Regions from separate parts of the Bacillus sp. 1A genome, predicted to be linked through region 2. Evidence: riboswitches for the same ligand, from Rfam matches in the RefSeq annotation. Region 2 holds a riboswitch; the other holds the start of a gene.
The links. A riboswitch is a leader RNA that binds a small molecule or an ion and turns the genes downstream of it on or off. The one in region 2 is predicted to bind cyclic di-GMP.
Positions count from the first base shown of each region.

Region 1: linked by a shared signal. The riboswitch ahead of ACUN0F_RS28165 (SpaA isopeptide-forming pilin-related protein) and the one ahead of ACUN0F_RS31520 (methyl-accepting chemotaxis protein) in region 2 are both predicted to bind cyclic di-GMP.

Region 1 is NZ_JBQYLZ010000001.1:5,505,186-5,513,316, forward strand. Features, by position in the region: gene ACUN0F_RS28165 (SpaA isopeptide-forming pilin-related protein) at 323-6,058, opposite strand; cyclic di-GMP riboswitch class I at 6,118-6,210, opposite strand; gene ACUN0F_RS28170 (TetR/AcrR family transcriptional regulator) at 6,382-6,918, opposite strand; gene ACUN0F_RS28175 (hypothetical protein) at 7,250-7,633, shown strand; gene ACUN0F_RS28180 (CPCC family cysteine-rich protein) at 7,696-8,010, opposite strand; gene ACUN0F_RS28185 (DUF975 family protein) at 7,961-8,131, opposite strand, start outside.
Region 2 is NZ_JBQYLZ010000001.1:6,150,538-6,158,668, reverse strand. Features, by position in the region: gene ACUN0F_RS31525 (anaerobic C4-dicarboxylate transporter family protein) at 1-1,260, opposite strand, end outside; cyclic di-GMP riboswitch class I at 1,544-1,628, shown strand; gene ACUN0F_RS31520 (methyl-accepting chemotaxis protein) at 1,772-3,511, shown strand; TPP riboswitch at 3,573-3,674, shown strand; gene ACUN0F_RS31515 (MTH1187 family thiamine-binding protein) at 3,775-4,095, shown strand; gene ACUN0F_RS31510 (ABC transporter permease) at 4,067-4,840, shown strand; gene ACUN0F_RS31505 (ABC transporter substrate-binding protein) at 4,837-5,835, shown strand; gene ACUN0F_RS31500 (ABC transporter ATP-binding protein) at 5,832-6,581, shown strand; gene ACUN0F_RS31495 (ABC-F family ATP-binding cassette domain-containing protein) at 6,977-8,131, shown strand, end outside.

The DNA of each region.
Region 1 (8,131 bases), 650 kb from region 2:
ACAGTGCTAAAACGAGTTTCATCTCCCACCTGCTATTGGACTATCATCCTTTGAATACTTTAGGAAAAAGCTCTCTTTCTTAAAGTACTCAAATTAATTACATAGATAACTCTTTTTTCCCCCAAACATTACGAAGGCCTTTAACCTTTTATTTTCACATTAAATATATATAGCTATTTTTTTGATATAACCATATCAAGAAAATAGGACGAACTTTTTCTTCCTTTTTGTTTCTATTTGCATCGAGTTCTTTTGCTAAATGTTTTTTATGCCAAATAAAAAAGGTATCCTCCAATACTTTGAGGATACCTTTTCATTTTTATTACCTCTGCTGTTTTCTACCTAATACGAGCAATCCAAAACTCATCATGATAAGAAGTGCTCCCATATATGGTTCCACAGGCATTTTCTGTCCTGTTTTCGGTAATTCTTTTTCAGGCTTCTCTGGATTCATTGTTCCAGGTTTCTCTGGATCCGTTGTTTCTGGTTTCTCTGGATCCGTCGTTTCTGGTTTTTCTGGATCCGTCGTTTCTGGTTTTTCTGGATTCGTCGTTTCTGGTTTTTCTGGATTCGTCGTTTCTGGTTTTTCTGGATCCGTCGTTTCTGGTTTTTCTGGATCCGTCGTTTCTGGTTTTTCTGGATCCGTTGTTTCTGGTTTTTCTGGATCCGTCGTTTCTGGTTTCTCTGGATCCGTTGTTTCTGGTTTCTCTGGGCCTGGTGGTGCTAAAGAAGTCAATTTGTTTAATACTTCTAATTGAACTGAACTTATCATTCCTTTTGTAATTTCAAATGGAATTGGATTAGTTAATTTTTCATAACCCTTTGGTGCTTCTACTTCTACAAGTGTGTAGTGACCTACAGATAAGTCTGAGACTTTCGCTTTTCCTTCTTTATCTGTTGTTACTTTCGTTACTACTTTGCCTTTTTCGTCATGAACTTCAAACACTGCCTCTGATAATACATTCTTACTTTCAGCAGCCATTTTTGTAATTTCTACTGAACCTTTGTCTAACTGTTCATTCTCTACTTTTAGTAATAAAACTTCTGTCATACCTTTTTTGATTTCGAATGATACTGGTTCTGTTAGCTTTTTGTAACCTGGTAAACTTTCCGTTTCTACTAATTTGTATTTTCCTACTGATAGATCTGAAACTTTCGCTTTTCCTTCTTTATCTGTTGTTACTTTCGTTACTACTTTGCCTTTTTCATCTTGCACTTCAAAGACTACGCCTTCTAATGCTTTTTGACTGTCTTTATCTACTTTTTTAATTTCTAATGAACCTTTATCTAACTGTTCATTCTCTACTTTTAGTGATAAGACTTCTGTCATACCTTTTGTAATCTCAAATGATACTGATTCGCTTAGCTTTTTGTAACCTGGTAAGCTTTCCGTCTCTACTAATTTGTAACTCCCTACAGATAGATCTGAAATGTTTGCTTTTCCTTCTTTGTCTGTTGTCACTTTCGTTACTACTTTGCCTTTTTCATCTTGCACTTCGAAAGTTACGCCCGCTAACACTGTTCCACTGTCTTTATCCACTTTTGTAACTTCTACATTACCTTTGTCTACCAATTCATTCTCTATTTTCAATGATAAGACTTTCGTCATACCTTTTGTAATTTCAAATGATACTGGTTTTTCTAGCTTTTTATAACCTGGTAAACTTTCTACCTCTACTAATTTGTAACTTCCTACAGATAGATCTGAAATGTTTGCTTTTCCTTCTTTATCTGTTGTTACTTTCGTTATTACTTTGCCTTGCTCATCTTGCACTTCGAAGACTACGCCTTCTAATGCTTTTTGACTGTCTTTATCTACTTTTGTAATTTCTACTGTGCCTTTATCTACTTGTTCGTTTTCTACTTTCAGCGATAAAACTTCTGTCATACCCTTTTTGACTTCAAATGATACTGGTTTTTCTAGCTTTTTATAACCTGGTAAACTTTCTACCTCTACTAATTTGTAACTTCCTACAGATAGGTCTGAAATGTTTGCTTTTCCTTCTTTATCTGTTGTTACTTTCGTTACTACTTTTCCTTTTTCATCTTGCACTTCGAAAGTTACGCCCGCTAATACTGTGCCACTTTCTTTGTCCACTTTTGTAACTTCTACATTACCTTTGTCTACCAATTCATTCTCTATTTTCAATGATAAGACTTTCGTCATACCTTTTTTGATTTCGAATGATACTGGCTCTGTTAGTTTTTTGTAGCCTGGTAAATTTTCTACTTCTACTAATTTGTAACTTCCTACAGATAGATCTGAAATGTTTGCTTTTCCTTCTTTATCTGTTGTTACTTTCGTTATTACTTTGCCTTGCTCATCTTGCACTTCGAAGACTACGCCTTCTAATGCTTTTTGACTGTCTTTATCCACTTTTGTTACTTCTACATTTCCCTTGTCTAACATTTCATTTTCTACTGTTAAAGCAAGAGATTTCGTCATACCTTTTTCAATTTGGAAAGTAATCGGATCTACCAATTGCTTATATCCTTTTGGTGCTTTTACTTCTACTAGCTTGTATGTGCCAACTGATAAATTAGTAACTTGTGCGTGTCCTTTTTTATCTGTCGTTATTTTAGCGACTACTTGTCCTGCTTCATCTTGAATCTCAAATACAGCATCAGCTAAAGCATCTTTATTTTCTTTGTCTACTTTTGTAATTTCTACATTTCCTGTATCCACTAATTCATTTTCGACTGTTAGCTTTAACGCTGTTACTCTACCCTTTTCAATTTCGAATGAAATTGGTTTTTCAAGTGGTTTGTATCCTGCTGGTGTTTCTACTTCCACCAACTCATACTTCCCAATAGGTAAATCTGAAACGTTTGCTTTTCCTTCTTTATCCGTTGTTACTTTTGCAACTACTTTACCTTTTAAATCACGTACTTCAAATACAACATTTTCTAATGGCGCTTTACTATCTTTATCTATTTTTGTTATCTCTACATTCCCTGTATCCACCATTTCATTTTCTACTTTTAATGATAGAACTTCGGTCATGCCTTTTTTGATTTCAAATGATACTGGTTTTTCTAGCTTTTTATAACCTGGTAAACTTTCTACCTCTACTAATTCATACTTTCCTACTGATAAATCTGAAACATTTGCTTTTCCTTCTTTATCTGTCGTTACTTTTTTAACTTCGTTACCTTTCTCATCTTGGACAACGAACGTTACTCCCACTAACGGTGCTTTATTATCTTTGTCTATCTTTGTTATCTCTATATTTCCCGTATCTACCATTTCATTTTCTATTTTTAATGATAAGACCTCGGTCATGCCTTTTGTAATTTCAAACGATACCGCCTCTATTAATTTCTTATAACCTGGTAAACTTTCTTTTTCTACTAATTTATACTTTCCTACTGATAAATCATCAATTGTTGCTTTTCCATCTTTATCTGTTGTTACTTCTTTTACTACTTTATCTTTTTCATCTCGTACTTCGAAGACTACGCCTTTTAATGCTTTCTGGCTGTCTTTATCTACTTTTGTAATTTCTACTGAACCGTTATCTAACTGTTCATTCTCTACTTTTAATGATAGGACTTTCGTCATACCTTTTGTAATTTCAAATGACACTGGCTCTGTTAGTTTCTTATAACCTGGTAAGCTTTTCGTTTCTACTAATTTGTACTTTCCTACTGAAAGATCTGAAACGATTGCCTTTCCTTCTTTATCTGTTGTTACCTCTTTGACTACTTTATCTTTTTCATCTCGTACTTCGAAAACTACGCCTTTTAATGCTTTCTGGCTGTCTTTATCCACTTTTGTAATTTCTACTGAACCGTTATCTAACTGCTCATTCTCTACTTTTAATGATAGGACTTTTGTCATACCTTTTGTAATTTCAAACGATACTGGCTCTGTTAGTTTCTTGTAACCTGGTAAGCTTTTCGTTTCTACTAATTTGTACTTTCCTACTGAAAGATCTGAAACGATTGCCTTTCCTTCTTTATCCGTCGTTACTTTTCTTACTACTTCACCTTTCTCATTTTGGACTTCAAATTCGACACCCGCTAATACTGAACCGTTTTCTTTGTCCACCTTTGAAATTTCTACATTACCTTTGTCTGTCATTGCATTTTCTACTGTTATCGGGAATATACCGTCCCCTGTTACATTTACTTCGAATTCTGTTTCTTTTAATTGGTATCCTTCAGGCGCTTTCGTTTCTTTTAAAATATATTTCCCTGGCGCTAACGGTTTAGAGATTGCCTTACCATCTTTATCTGTAATAATATGCTCAACTACTACACCGTCTTTTACTATATCAAACTCTGCATTTGCTAATGGTTTTTCACCATTTTCCGAATCAATTTTCTTTAATTCAATTTGACCCTTTTGCAAAGTATTTTTAATTTCAATTGCTTTTGTTTCTCCAGCTTGAAGTGTAACCTCTACTGGAATCGTTAATTTTTGATACCCTTCTGGTGCTACTGTTTCATAAATTTTATACGTCCCAGGAGCTAAAGTTTGAGGTACTGAAAAGCCGTTTTCGTCCGTTATCAATTTTGCAACAACTTCATTTGCACTATTTCGAACTTCAAATTCGGCACCTTTTAACCCTTTGTTCGGATTCTCAGCATCTATTTTATGAATCGATACTGTACCTTCTTTTGGAGCTTCAGGCGGTGTAACATTTACTTCTTTCGATGTTAATGTTTTATCATCAAAATGTAATTCCGCTTTATTAGGAATCTTCTTATCTACGTAAGAAGATAAATCTGCATTAGCTTTAATTTTCGCCTTAATGCTGAGGTTAATTACCTGGTCTTCATATGACTTATAGTCAAAATTCTCACCGAACGTAAATGTTACTTCACTTTTTTGTTTATCTATCTTTAGTGTTCCTTTAGAAGTAATATCTTGGCCATTTTGATCATACACTTTTGCCTCTAATACTTCTAATACATCTTCTAAATCATCACTAATTACCATAGATGTGTATTTAGGAGGATCGTTTGGTATATGTGTACCAACTTGATATTGAATAGGTTGATCCATTTGCGCTAACTGCTGATTCTCTACAAGCTTACCACTCTCATCAACTATATTCTTTTCAATACTAGGTGGATGATCGTCGCCTGAACCAGTTCCTCCCCCACCACTTACAAATACTTCTCCTACTTTTTCTTCAGTTTTAATATTTTTGCCTTCTAATTTCACTGTATTTTTATGAGGCTTTGCAGCAGGATTAGTAATCTTTGTTTTATATCTTAAAATATAACCTTTTGAGCTGTCTGGAAATTCAATTGTAAATCCAGTTTTCGTTGCATTAATTTTAATTTTAGATAAATCTGCTGGCTTAACATTTGTTGGTGCATAGCCATCTTCAAATACAGCCTCTTCTAATACTAAGCTATCTGTAATTAATTCATGCCCAGGTCCTAATGTGTCTGTTAATTTAAGATCTTGCATTTCTGTTCCAGTTGCATTTACATATACAAGCCAATCAGCAATGGACGGATCTTCTTGATTATAAGAACCCCATTTCAATAAATTATCTGTATTGGGATGTGGCTTCGGTCTCTCTGTCGTATTATTTACACTTACTTCTTTATTAACGATTTGACCATCAACGTTAAATTCTAATGGAATTTCTTTGACACCATCATATGCTTCTAGCCCAAAGTAAAATTCTACGAATAAAGAACCTTTAACGTTATTCTTTCCTTCTACGTAATCACCCATAGTACACGTCAATAGACCTTTTTTCATCTCACATGTACCAACTGTTTTTCCTTCAGCATCTTTTAAAGGAAAACTCATATTCATAAGATCTTTTCTGAATTCTTTTGGCATATCAATTGTGAATTGATCTCCACTTTTTATTTTTTCTTTAGCTGACCACTTCACTTCTACTTTCATGCCATCTGAGGCTTGATATGGTTCAGACGTTGTACCATCAGTACGGGAAATATTAATCTCGTCCACTGGATTTTTTATCACAGCAGCTTGAATAACTGGAGCCCACACATTTAGCACTGAAAATAATACTAGAAAAACTAATGAAACCATCGAAATATGCCTTTTAGTACTTTTCATTTGTATAATTCCCTCCTATTTTTTATATTTATATAACAAAAAAAGACCGTCCGGTTGCATCAAAAATGTGCAACCAGACGATCTTAGTAACCAATATGTATTACCGTAGACTCTAAGCTTTGCGGCCTATCCTTTCGAATAGTGTGCTAAAAATATTTTTTATTCTTTTTTTGTTTCATTTTCCTCTTAAACCAAATATTACTATACCGTCTGGACGGTTATAATTCAATACTCTATAAAATTGTTCTATTTTTCTAATAAAAAAAATAATTCACCAGTGCATTAAATAAGCAATGGTGAATTATTTTACATTATATAGTTCGTATATTCTATTTATATGAATTACAAATAAGAGCTTGAATTACTTTTTCTCTTAATTCGGGGCTTAGTCTTCCAACCCCTAAATATTCCGAATACCATAATCCATCTGCCGCTAATCTAATAATTGTGGCACAAACTGAATCTATCTCATCATTTTCTATTTTATTTTGCAGTTGCTGAAATGATTGTTGTAACGGTTCAAGTAATTTAGGTTTTAGCATTAATGCTGCCATCATACTACTACCCAGCTCTTCTACTCTTCTCTCATTACTTAATCTTTCCTCTACAAAAGAACGTACCCACCTTCCTTTCTTCTCTAAGTCTTCCGCAACTTTATTGTGAATAGCGTCTTGATACTCCTCCGTCCCTTTGAGTATCATGCCCTCTATTAAAGCTTCTTTAGTTGAAAAGTGATACAACAATCCACCTTTACTTATCCCCGCCTCTTTAGCTACCGCTTCTAAGGTTAACTTAGCAACCCCTTTACATTGCACAATTTGAGAAGCGGCTTCTAAAATCTTTTGCCGTGTTATACTTGTACTCATTCCTTTTTAAAACCCCATTTCTACTAAATTTATATAAATACGTACCTTATTTTCAATATCGCTGAGTAATAATAAATATTTTCTTTATACAACAAAAGCTTCCTCGCCTTTGAATTGTTCGTTGCTTCTTCTATTAAAAATTTCCATATCATTCAATATGATAACATTAAATACACAAAGTTGACTATACATCTATACTTTTATATTCATTGAAAATATATCCATAAACACGCAATGTATAAAAATTAATTATCCTTATATATCTAATCTATAATTTAAAGACGTTTATATTTTCATAAAAATAAAGTGAAATTTTATAAGGATGATTCCATTGAAAAAATTTTCTATTAGTTATTTAATATGTTTACTGGTTTTTTCTATCATTGTGAACGTTTTACAGTATACACTAGTTCCAAATTATGCCGACTCCTGGGGACCGATTTGGGTATCTATTATTATGTTTTCAATTCTTGGAAGCATCCCTGTTCTTATCGGTTGTTTATTTGGTGAATTTTGTTATAGAAAAATAAAAGGAAGTCACGAATTAAAGATCGGTATTCCTTTATTTATACTGTTAGGTATTTCCTACAATCATTTATTCTTTATGTGGTTTAACGACAGAGATTTTTTATCCTTTTATTTAGAAGCTTTTCTGGATACTGGCCTTCCTATTACTGTATCATCTTTACTGTTTTATTTTGTAAGACGGCGTTAATTCTTTCATCATTGCATAAAAAAATGTTATTACTCCTGATAAATTGAGTAATAACATTTTACTTACTGAATTTGCTTCCAACTAGCGCCCTTCACATCTTCACTATTTGGCTTTCTAACTGATTGCACAAAACATTCCTCACAAGCACCAAATGCAATGAAATTTCTCTGTGCTTGCCTTAACGAAACTTCATTCGCCCCGCCTTCAAAGTCATGATTGTTAAACTGAACCTCATCATCTTCCCAATAACATATATTACAAATTTCATATGTATCCGGTGGTTCTTCTTCTATCTGTGCCCTATATTCTTTAGGGGATAGATGGTTATTAGAAAGTAGTGTCTTCTTTTTTATAATATTCTTTTGAAATCTCTTCATAAAATGCAGCTGATGTCGTGTAGAAATAAGGTACTAACCATAAGAAACCGATTCCTAAAGTAAGAATACTTAAAATGAACCAACCTAAGAAACTTAAGCATAGTAAAAAGTAATCCATTTT
Region 2 (8,131 bases):
GATTAGGCCTGGAATCATAAAGCTATGATTTAAAACATATTTCCCAATACCTGTTGTACCAGTGCGATCGAAGTTAATGGCAGCAACGATTGTTCCATAGTTTGGAATGAAGAAATATCCATTTACTGCAGGGAACATTGCGATTAGTAGCGCTGGTGGAATACCGAGTGATAATCCAAGAGGCATTAAAGCACGTACTGTTGCTGCTTGGCTATATAGTAAAATAGATAGAATGAATAATGCGATGGCAAATAGCCATGGTGCACTTGTTACTAGGTGCTGAATTGATCCTTGAATCATATTTAAGTTTCCGTTAAAGAAAGTATCTCCCATCCAAGCGATACCGAAAATAGCAACAACTGCTGTTGCCCCCGCTTTAAAGACGTTACCAGACACGATGCTTTCTACATTTGGTTTGCAGAAAATAATAATAAGAGCTGCGATAGTTAACATAACCATTTCAATTGTGTTTGGCATGGAAAGACGAATTAACTTCCCGTCAACCATCCATCCTGGACGAAGTGCTTCAAATGAACCGAGAAGTACGACAAGGAAAGTTCCTACTAAGAAAAGGATAACGGATAGTTTAGCGCCTTTTAAACCAACAAATTCTTTCTTCTCTTCAATTTTAGGAATCATTCCTTCTTTTAAACGTTTCAAGTATTCAGGGTCTTCATTTAATTCTTTCCCCATTTTGCTAGCAACAAATGCAGCTACCATGCAAGCGATGAAGGTAGAAGGAATACTTACTTTTAAAATATCTAATAAGGTGATTTTATAGTCAGCTAGCATTGCTAAAAGTGCAACTGTTGCAGCTGATATAGGGCTAGCTGTAATTGCTTGTTGGGAAGCGATTACGGCAATTGACATTGGTCGTTCCGGTCTAATCCCAGATTCGCGAGAGACTTCTGCGATAACAGGAAGTACAGAATAAGCAACGTGACCAGTTCCTGCGCACAGTGTAAATAAATAAGTAACAATTGGAGCAAAGAATGTAATGCGCTTTGGATTTTTTCGCAATGCTTTCTCAGCTAGATGAACAAGGTAGTCCATTCCTCCAGCGGCTTGCAGTGCACCGGCAGCTGTAATTACTGCTAAAATCATAAGCATTACATCAATAGGAGGAGCTGTAGGTTGTAAGTGGAAGACAAAAACAAGTATTGCCATACCAACGCCACCCATTACTCCTAGACCAACTCCGCCTAGGCGTGCGCCAATAAAAATGCAGAGTAGTAACGTAAGAAATTGTAGCCAAAACATGATAAACTACCTCCGAAATTCATTAGTTAAGATATATTTGAATAATTTAATTTGAACGAAAATTAAAACAAATACTCAAAATAATCCTTGTGTTATATACATTTTTTATTATATAACACAAGAAATGTAACATTCACGAACTTTGTTAAATTATTTCGAAAAAATAATACATTGAAACTTTACATTTGCATCTCTAAATAGGTAGACATTTTAATTCTTATGTTGTAATCTTTGATAGAGAATAATTTAATTCTCATAGAACTCCCATATCGTTCAACTCGTTCAGCGAGAAAGGCAAACTGATGGAAACATTAGGACGCAAAACTACAGGAGCTAAGGTCGAAAGGCTATGCTAGCCAGTTACCGGACGGATAGGGTTGGTCTTGACCAATGCTCTTTTCATTGGTCTTTTTTTTGTTTATAAACAAATGAGAGCCGTTATCGTTTATTAATAAGGTATATATTTTAATAGCGTTACTTTATAGTAAGTTAATTAAGAAAGGTGATGTTAATGAGAAGATATTGGCATAAGCTATCATTTCTTCAAAAAAATGTATTGTTAACTGTGTTAGTTATTTTGACGCTTGTCGGTACTATGGGAGCGTTAAGTTTTAACATGTTTCAAAATAGCATGATGTCTATATTTGAAAGGCATTCTTTTGAAACAGGAGATACGGTATTACATAAATTAGACGCAGAAATATTGAGAGATGTTGCAAAAGACCCAACGGCAGAAAGAGAAAAGAGAGAGAAGTTAACAGAGAAATTAGATGAATCAACGGAAGAATTGAACAGTGTTGGACAAACCTATATTGTTGGAGCGAAAAAAAATGAAAAAGGTGAGCTACAAATCATTGATTTATCTACAGGTTTAGCAAATGTTGTTGAAGTAAGGCCGGGAGAATATTATAAACAACCAGACCTTTGGATGAAAGCATATGATAAAGTAATGAGCACAAAAAAAGCAAACATGACAGAAGTATATGAAGACGTATTAGGAACATGGGTAACGATATTAGAGCCTATTAAAGATGGAGAAGGTAACATTGTGGCACTTGTTGCAGCTGATGTAGATGCTTCTATTGTTCCTAGTACAAAAGAAAAGTTCATTATACAAGGTTTAATGTTTATTTGTATTTCTGTTTTAATTGCAACTTTTATTCAATTCTTAATTGTGCGTAACGCACTTGCTCCATTGCGGGATTTACGTGAAGGATTGCGCAGAGTCGGTAAAGGTGATTTAAGTATTAAATTAGAGGAAAGACCAGATGATATTGGTATTATTAATGCGTATTTTAATAATACCATTGAGAAGTTTAAAGGAATTATAGATAAAGTGAAGCAGGCAGCAGAACAGGTTTCCTCATCTTCGCAAGAATTGTCAGTGAGTACGAAAGAGAATAGCATGGCAGTCCAAGGAATCGTAAGTTCTATAGTTGAGTTAAGGGCTGGCGTTCAATCACAAGAAACTTCAGTACCAAAGTATTTAGGTATTGTATATGAAATGGAAGATAGGATGGAAGAGATAACTAATATTGCAAAACAAATGGCGAAAGAGTCTGAAGGTACGAAGCATCATTCAGTAAAAGGAAATGGTGTTATTGAACAGACGATTAATCAAATGAACATAATACAAAATGCAGTACAAGATTTATCTTCTATCATTCATTCTTTGGAAACAAGATCAAAAGAAATTAGTGATATTGTAAATGTAATTACAGGTATTTCAAATCAAACGAATTCGCTAGCTTTAAATGCTTCTATTGAAGCTTCACGTGCTGAGGCAACCGGAAAGGGATTTGCCGTTGTTGCTGATGAAGTGCGAAAATTAGCAGAGCAGACGGAAGCATCAGCAAAAGATATAGCGAAATTAATAGGGGAAACACAAGTTGAAACGGAAGAAGCTGTTGTTTCAATACAAAAAGCTTCAAAAGAAGTAGAATCCGGAATTAAACTTTTTCAAAGTAGTGGTGCTTTCTTTGAAAAAATTTCAAAATCAGCACAATCTGTTACAAATCAAGTTAGAGTTGTTTCTAGAAATTCAAGTGATATATTGCAAAATAGCCAAAATATTGTTCGTGTTGTAAATGAACTATCACTTATTGCAAATAAGTATGCAAATAGTAGTAATAATATTGAAGAAAGTATGAAAGAACAGGAAATGTCTGTACAAGATATTGCTGAATTAGCTAGTTCTTTAAGCTGGCTTTCACAGGAGTTACAAGAGTTAATAGGGGAATTCAAAAGTTAAATGAAATGATTATACGTGCTTTTGTTTGTTCAATAAAATAAATCATGCTACAATGAAAACGAATTAAGGACCGGGGAGCCAATTGGCTGAGAGGATGTAAACAAACATCGACCCTCAACCTGATCTGGATAATGCCAGCGTAGGGAGTTACTTAAAGTGATGTAGCATATGTTATTCTATAATAACTTGCATACAAGGCTTTCCTACGCAGTAGGAAAGCCTTTTCTTGTTTTAATATTTCATTTTATAAGGGGGATTTTACTATGTCACAACAAGTTACAATTTCATTTTCAGTAGTACCACAAGCGAAGAACAAAGATGTGTATTCTGTTGTTGATAAAGCAATTGAGGTTGTACAACAATCGGGAGTTCGTTATGAAGTAGGGGCAATGGAAACAACGCTGGAAGGAGAATTAGATGTACTTCTTGATATCATTAAACGTGCGCAACAAGCTTGTGTGGATGCTGGAGCAGAAGAAGTGATTACTTCTATTAAAATCCATTATCGTCCAAGCACTGGTGTAACGATAGATGAAAAGGTTTGGAAGTACCGTGATGAATATGCAAAACCAGAAGCAATCTAAAATAATTACAACAATTTGGCTTATCCTTCTCATAGCGATATGGGAAGGATCTGTTTCATTATTTAAAATTGAACCGTGGATTTTACCGAAGCCTTCTGCCATTGTTCAAGAATTAATTGGAATGAAAGATTTACTATTACCGAATACGATGCAAACGTTACAAGAGGTTCTAATCGGACTGTTTTTTGCGATTTTAATTGGGACAAGTATTGCAATTATTATGGATGTTATCCCTTTATTTCGTATTTTAATAAATCCGTTGCTTGTTATTTCGCAAACGATTCCAATCGTTGTACTTGCACCGTTATTTATTATTTGGTTTGGATATGGAATGCTACCGAAAGTAATGGTAGTAATACTCGTTTGTTTCTTCCCGATTGCGCTTAGCATTTTAGAAGGTTTTCAAACGGTAGATAAAAATATGTTGAAGTTGTTGCAAACGATGAAGGCAACGAAATGGCAAGTTTACCAGAAAGTAAAGTTTCCAGCAGTGCTGCCATACTTTTTCTCAGGTTTAAAAATTGCAGTTACATATAGCGTAATGGGAGCAATTATTGGGGAATGGCTCGGTGCAAGCGAAGGATTAGGGGTTATGCTTACAAGGGCTACAAAATCCTTTTTAACAGCCCGAGTATTTGGTGTGGCAGCAATTATTGTTATGGTGACATTATGTCTGTATTTTATCGTGGAGTTTATGGCAAGAATAACAGCACCATGGATATATAGAAAGGACGGCAGAAAATGAAAAAAGGTTTAAAAGTTATGTTGGCTGCCTTATTAGCAGTAGGTGTGGCTGGATGTAATCCGGCGAAGAAAGAAGAAAGTGCAAGTAAAGATCAAAAAGTAAAAGTAGTATTAGATTGGTTTCCGAATACGAATCATACTGGCCTATATGTAGCGCAAGCGAAAGATTATTATAAAAAGCAAGGATTAGATGTAGAAATTATTCAGCCAGGTGATAATGTGACAGCGGAGCAAATGATAGCTTCCGGAAAAGCTGACTTCGCAATAAGCGCACAAGAAAATGTAACGTTGGCTCGTGTGGAAGGTATTCCTGTTGTATCTGTAGGGGCAATCATTCAACATAACACTTCAGCTTTTGCATCACTTAAAAAAGATAATATGACGTCACCAAAAGATTTTGAAGGTAAACGTTACGGCGGCTGGGGAGGACCAGCAGAAGAAGCAACGTTGAAGACAATCATGGAGAAGCATCAAGCTGATTTTAATAAAGTTGAAAAAATCATCTTAGGACAAACAGATTTCTTTAAATCAATCGGTCGTGATGCAGACTTTGAATGGATATATTACGGATGGGATGGAATTGAAGCGAAGCGCCAAGGAAAAGAGTTACATACGATTATGGTGAAAGACTTAGACCCAGCGCTTGATTTCTATAGTCCTGTTATTATTACGAGTGAAAAACATACGAAGCAAGATAAAGACTTTGTGAAAAAGTTTATGAGTGCAACGACAGAAGGTTATAATTTTGCAATTAAAGAACCGAAAGAAGCTGCTGATATTTTAATTAAAGCAGTTCCAGATGTGAATAAAGAATTAGTACAAGAAAGTCAAAAATGGTTAAGTACGAAGTATCAAGATGATGCAAAAGCGTGGGGAGTACAGAAGGAAGAAGTTTGGACGAATTACATGAATTTCTTATATGATAACAAAGTTATTAAGAAGAAAATTGATGTGAAAGATGCCTTTACAAATGAGTTCCTTCCAAGTGAAAAATGAGTGGATTACAAATAAAAGAGATTGTAAAAGCTTTTGATGGAAAGAATGTATTAGCAAATATTAGTGCTTCTATACGAGAGGGAGAGTTCGTTTCCTTTGTAGGACCGAGTGGTTGCGGGAAAAGCACATTATTAAATATGATTGCAAATGTTGAAAAACCAACAAGTGGGAATGTAACGTATAAGGATACGCACGTACAAGAGCAAGATGTTATAAGTTATATGCCGCAACAAGATTTATTACTACCGTGGCGATCAGCTTTGCAAAATATAGTGTTGCCATTGGAAATTGAAGGTAAACCGAAAAAACAAAGGCTAACAGAAGGAATGGAAGCATTAAAGCAGTTTCAGCTAGATGAATATGCAGACCATTATCCAGATGAATTGTCTGGTGGTATGCGTCAAAGGATTAGTTTTCTGCGCACATATTTATGTGAAAAGCCAATTATGCTACTTGATGAGCCTTTTGGAAAATTAGATGCCTTTACAAAAATGGAAGTACATAGTTGGCTTTTAAACTCTTGGCACCAAGAGAAGCAAACAATCGTTATGGTTACACATGACTTAGATGAGGCAATCTTACTTTCGGATCGCGTATTTATTTTATCTCAAAGACCAGCATCAATAGTTGGAGAGGTACAAGTGAAATTACCTAGACCAAGAACGATGGATATGTTAACATCACTTGAGTTAAAGAAGGATAAGGAAGAAATTCTGAGAGTATTAGCTCCTTATATGAAAAAATAGAAAAAGCTCTTACCAGATTTAAATATAATCGCTGGTAAGAGCTTTTTTTTATAGAACATGAAAAGAATGAGAAGGAACAAAAGAAAAAATAGAGAATAGAATATAACAGAGTAGTTTATACTCTTAATATAACAAATGTTAAAGGAGTGAAAGGATAAAATGACTTTATCAACTGTTCTTCAAATGGTTTTAGCTTGATATGGGAGAAGTCTGCCCATTTTTAACAATTAAGCTAAATTGAAGACAGCAGGTAAAGAACCTTAATCCTTTTTTACGATAATATGTAATGGGTAAGGTGTATTCACCTTACCCATTTTTTATATGCACAATTAAATAAGGCTTTTTACTGTTGCTCTCTATTTAGCTTATGAATCATAAGTAGAGGAGAGAAAAAAATGAGTATATTAACAGTAGAAAATTTAAGTCATTCGTATGGTGAGAAAACCATTTTATATAATGCTTGTTTTCGACTATTAAAGGGCGAGCATGTTGGGTTAGTTGGGAAAAATGGAATTGGAAAATCAACATTGTTAAGGATTTTAACAGGAGAACTTATACATGATGACGGAAATATTGAATGGTTTCCACATGTGAAGGTAGGTTTTTTACAGCAGCATATGGATTTACAAGAGGGGATAACAATTGAAGGATACTTACAAAGTGCATTTTCTAATTTGTATGGGATTGAATGCGAAATGTTAAAAATTGCTGAAGAAATGAATGGAGCAGGAGAAGTAGAAAAACTGTTAGTAAAGTATGGAGAATTACAAACTATATTGGAAAGCTCTAATTTCTATCAAATTCATACAGAAATTGAAGAAGTAGCAATCGGTTTAGGTTTATTTGAAATAGGGTTGAAAAAGGATGTTTCAAAGTTAAGTGGAGGACAGCGAACAAAGTTATTACTTGGGGAGCTTCTTTTAGAAAAAGCTGATGTTTTATTGCTAGATGAGCCAACAAATTATTTAGATACAGCCCATATAGAATGGTTGCAATCGTATTTGAGACTGTATGAAAAAGCTTATGTGATCATTTCGCATGACGAAGTATTTTTGAACAGTATTACGAATGTTATTTATCATCTAGAAGAACGGAAAGTGAAGCGATACGTAGGAAATTATGAAAAATTTGTGCAAAGCTATCAATTGCAAAGGAAACAATTACAATCGGCGCATGCGAAACAGCAAAAAGAAATTGCTCAGTTAGAAACATTTATTCAAAAAAATAAAATTCGAAAAGCGAAACAGGCCAAAAGTCGAGAGAAAGTATTGGAGAAAATGCAAAGGGTTGAAAAGGTTAATCATGTACCTCGATCCCGTTTTGATTTCAATGTTTATGAGGAGCCAGTTAGTCGCATATTACAGGCTGAAAAACTAAGGATAGGATATAGTTCTCCGTTATGTCCAGAATTGAATTTGCAAGTGAAAAAAGGAGAAAAGATAGCGATTGTTGGTCATAATGGAATTGGAAAAACGACAATGTTAAAAACGTTATTAGGTCAAATAAAGCCGTTAAGCGGTTCAATTTCTGTTGGAGAACGAGTAAATCCT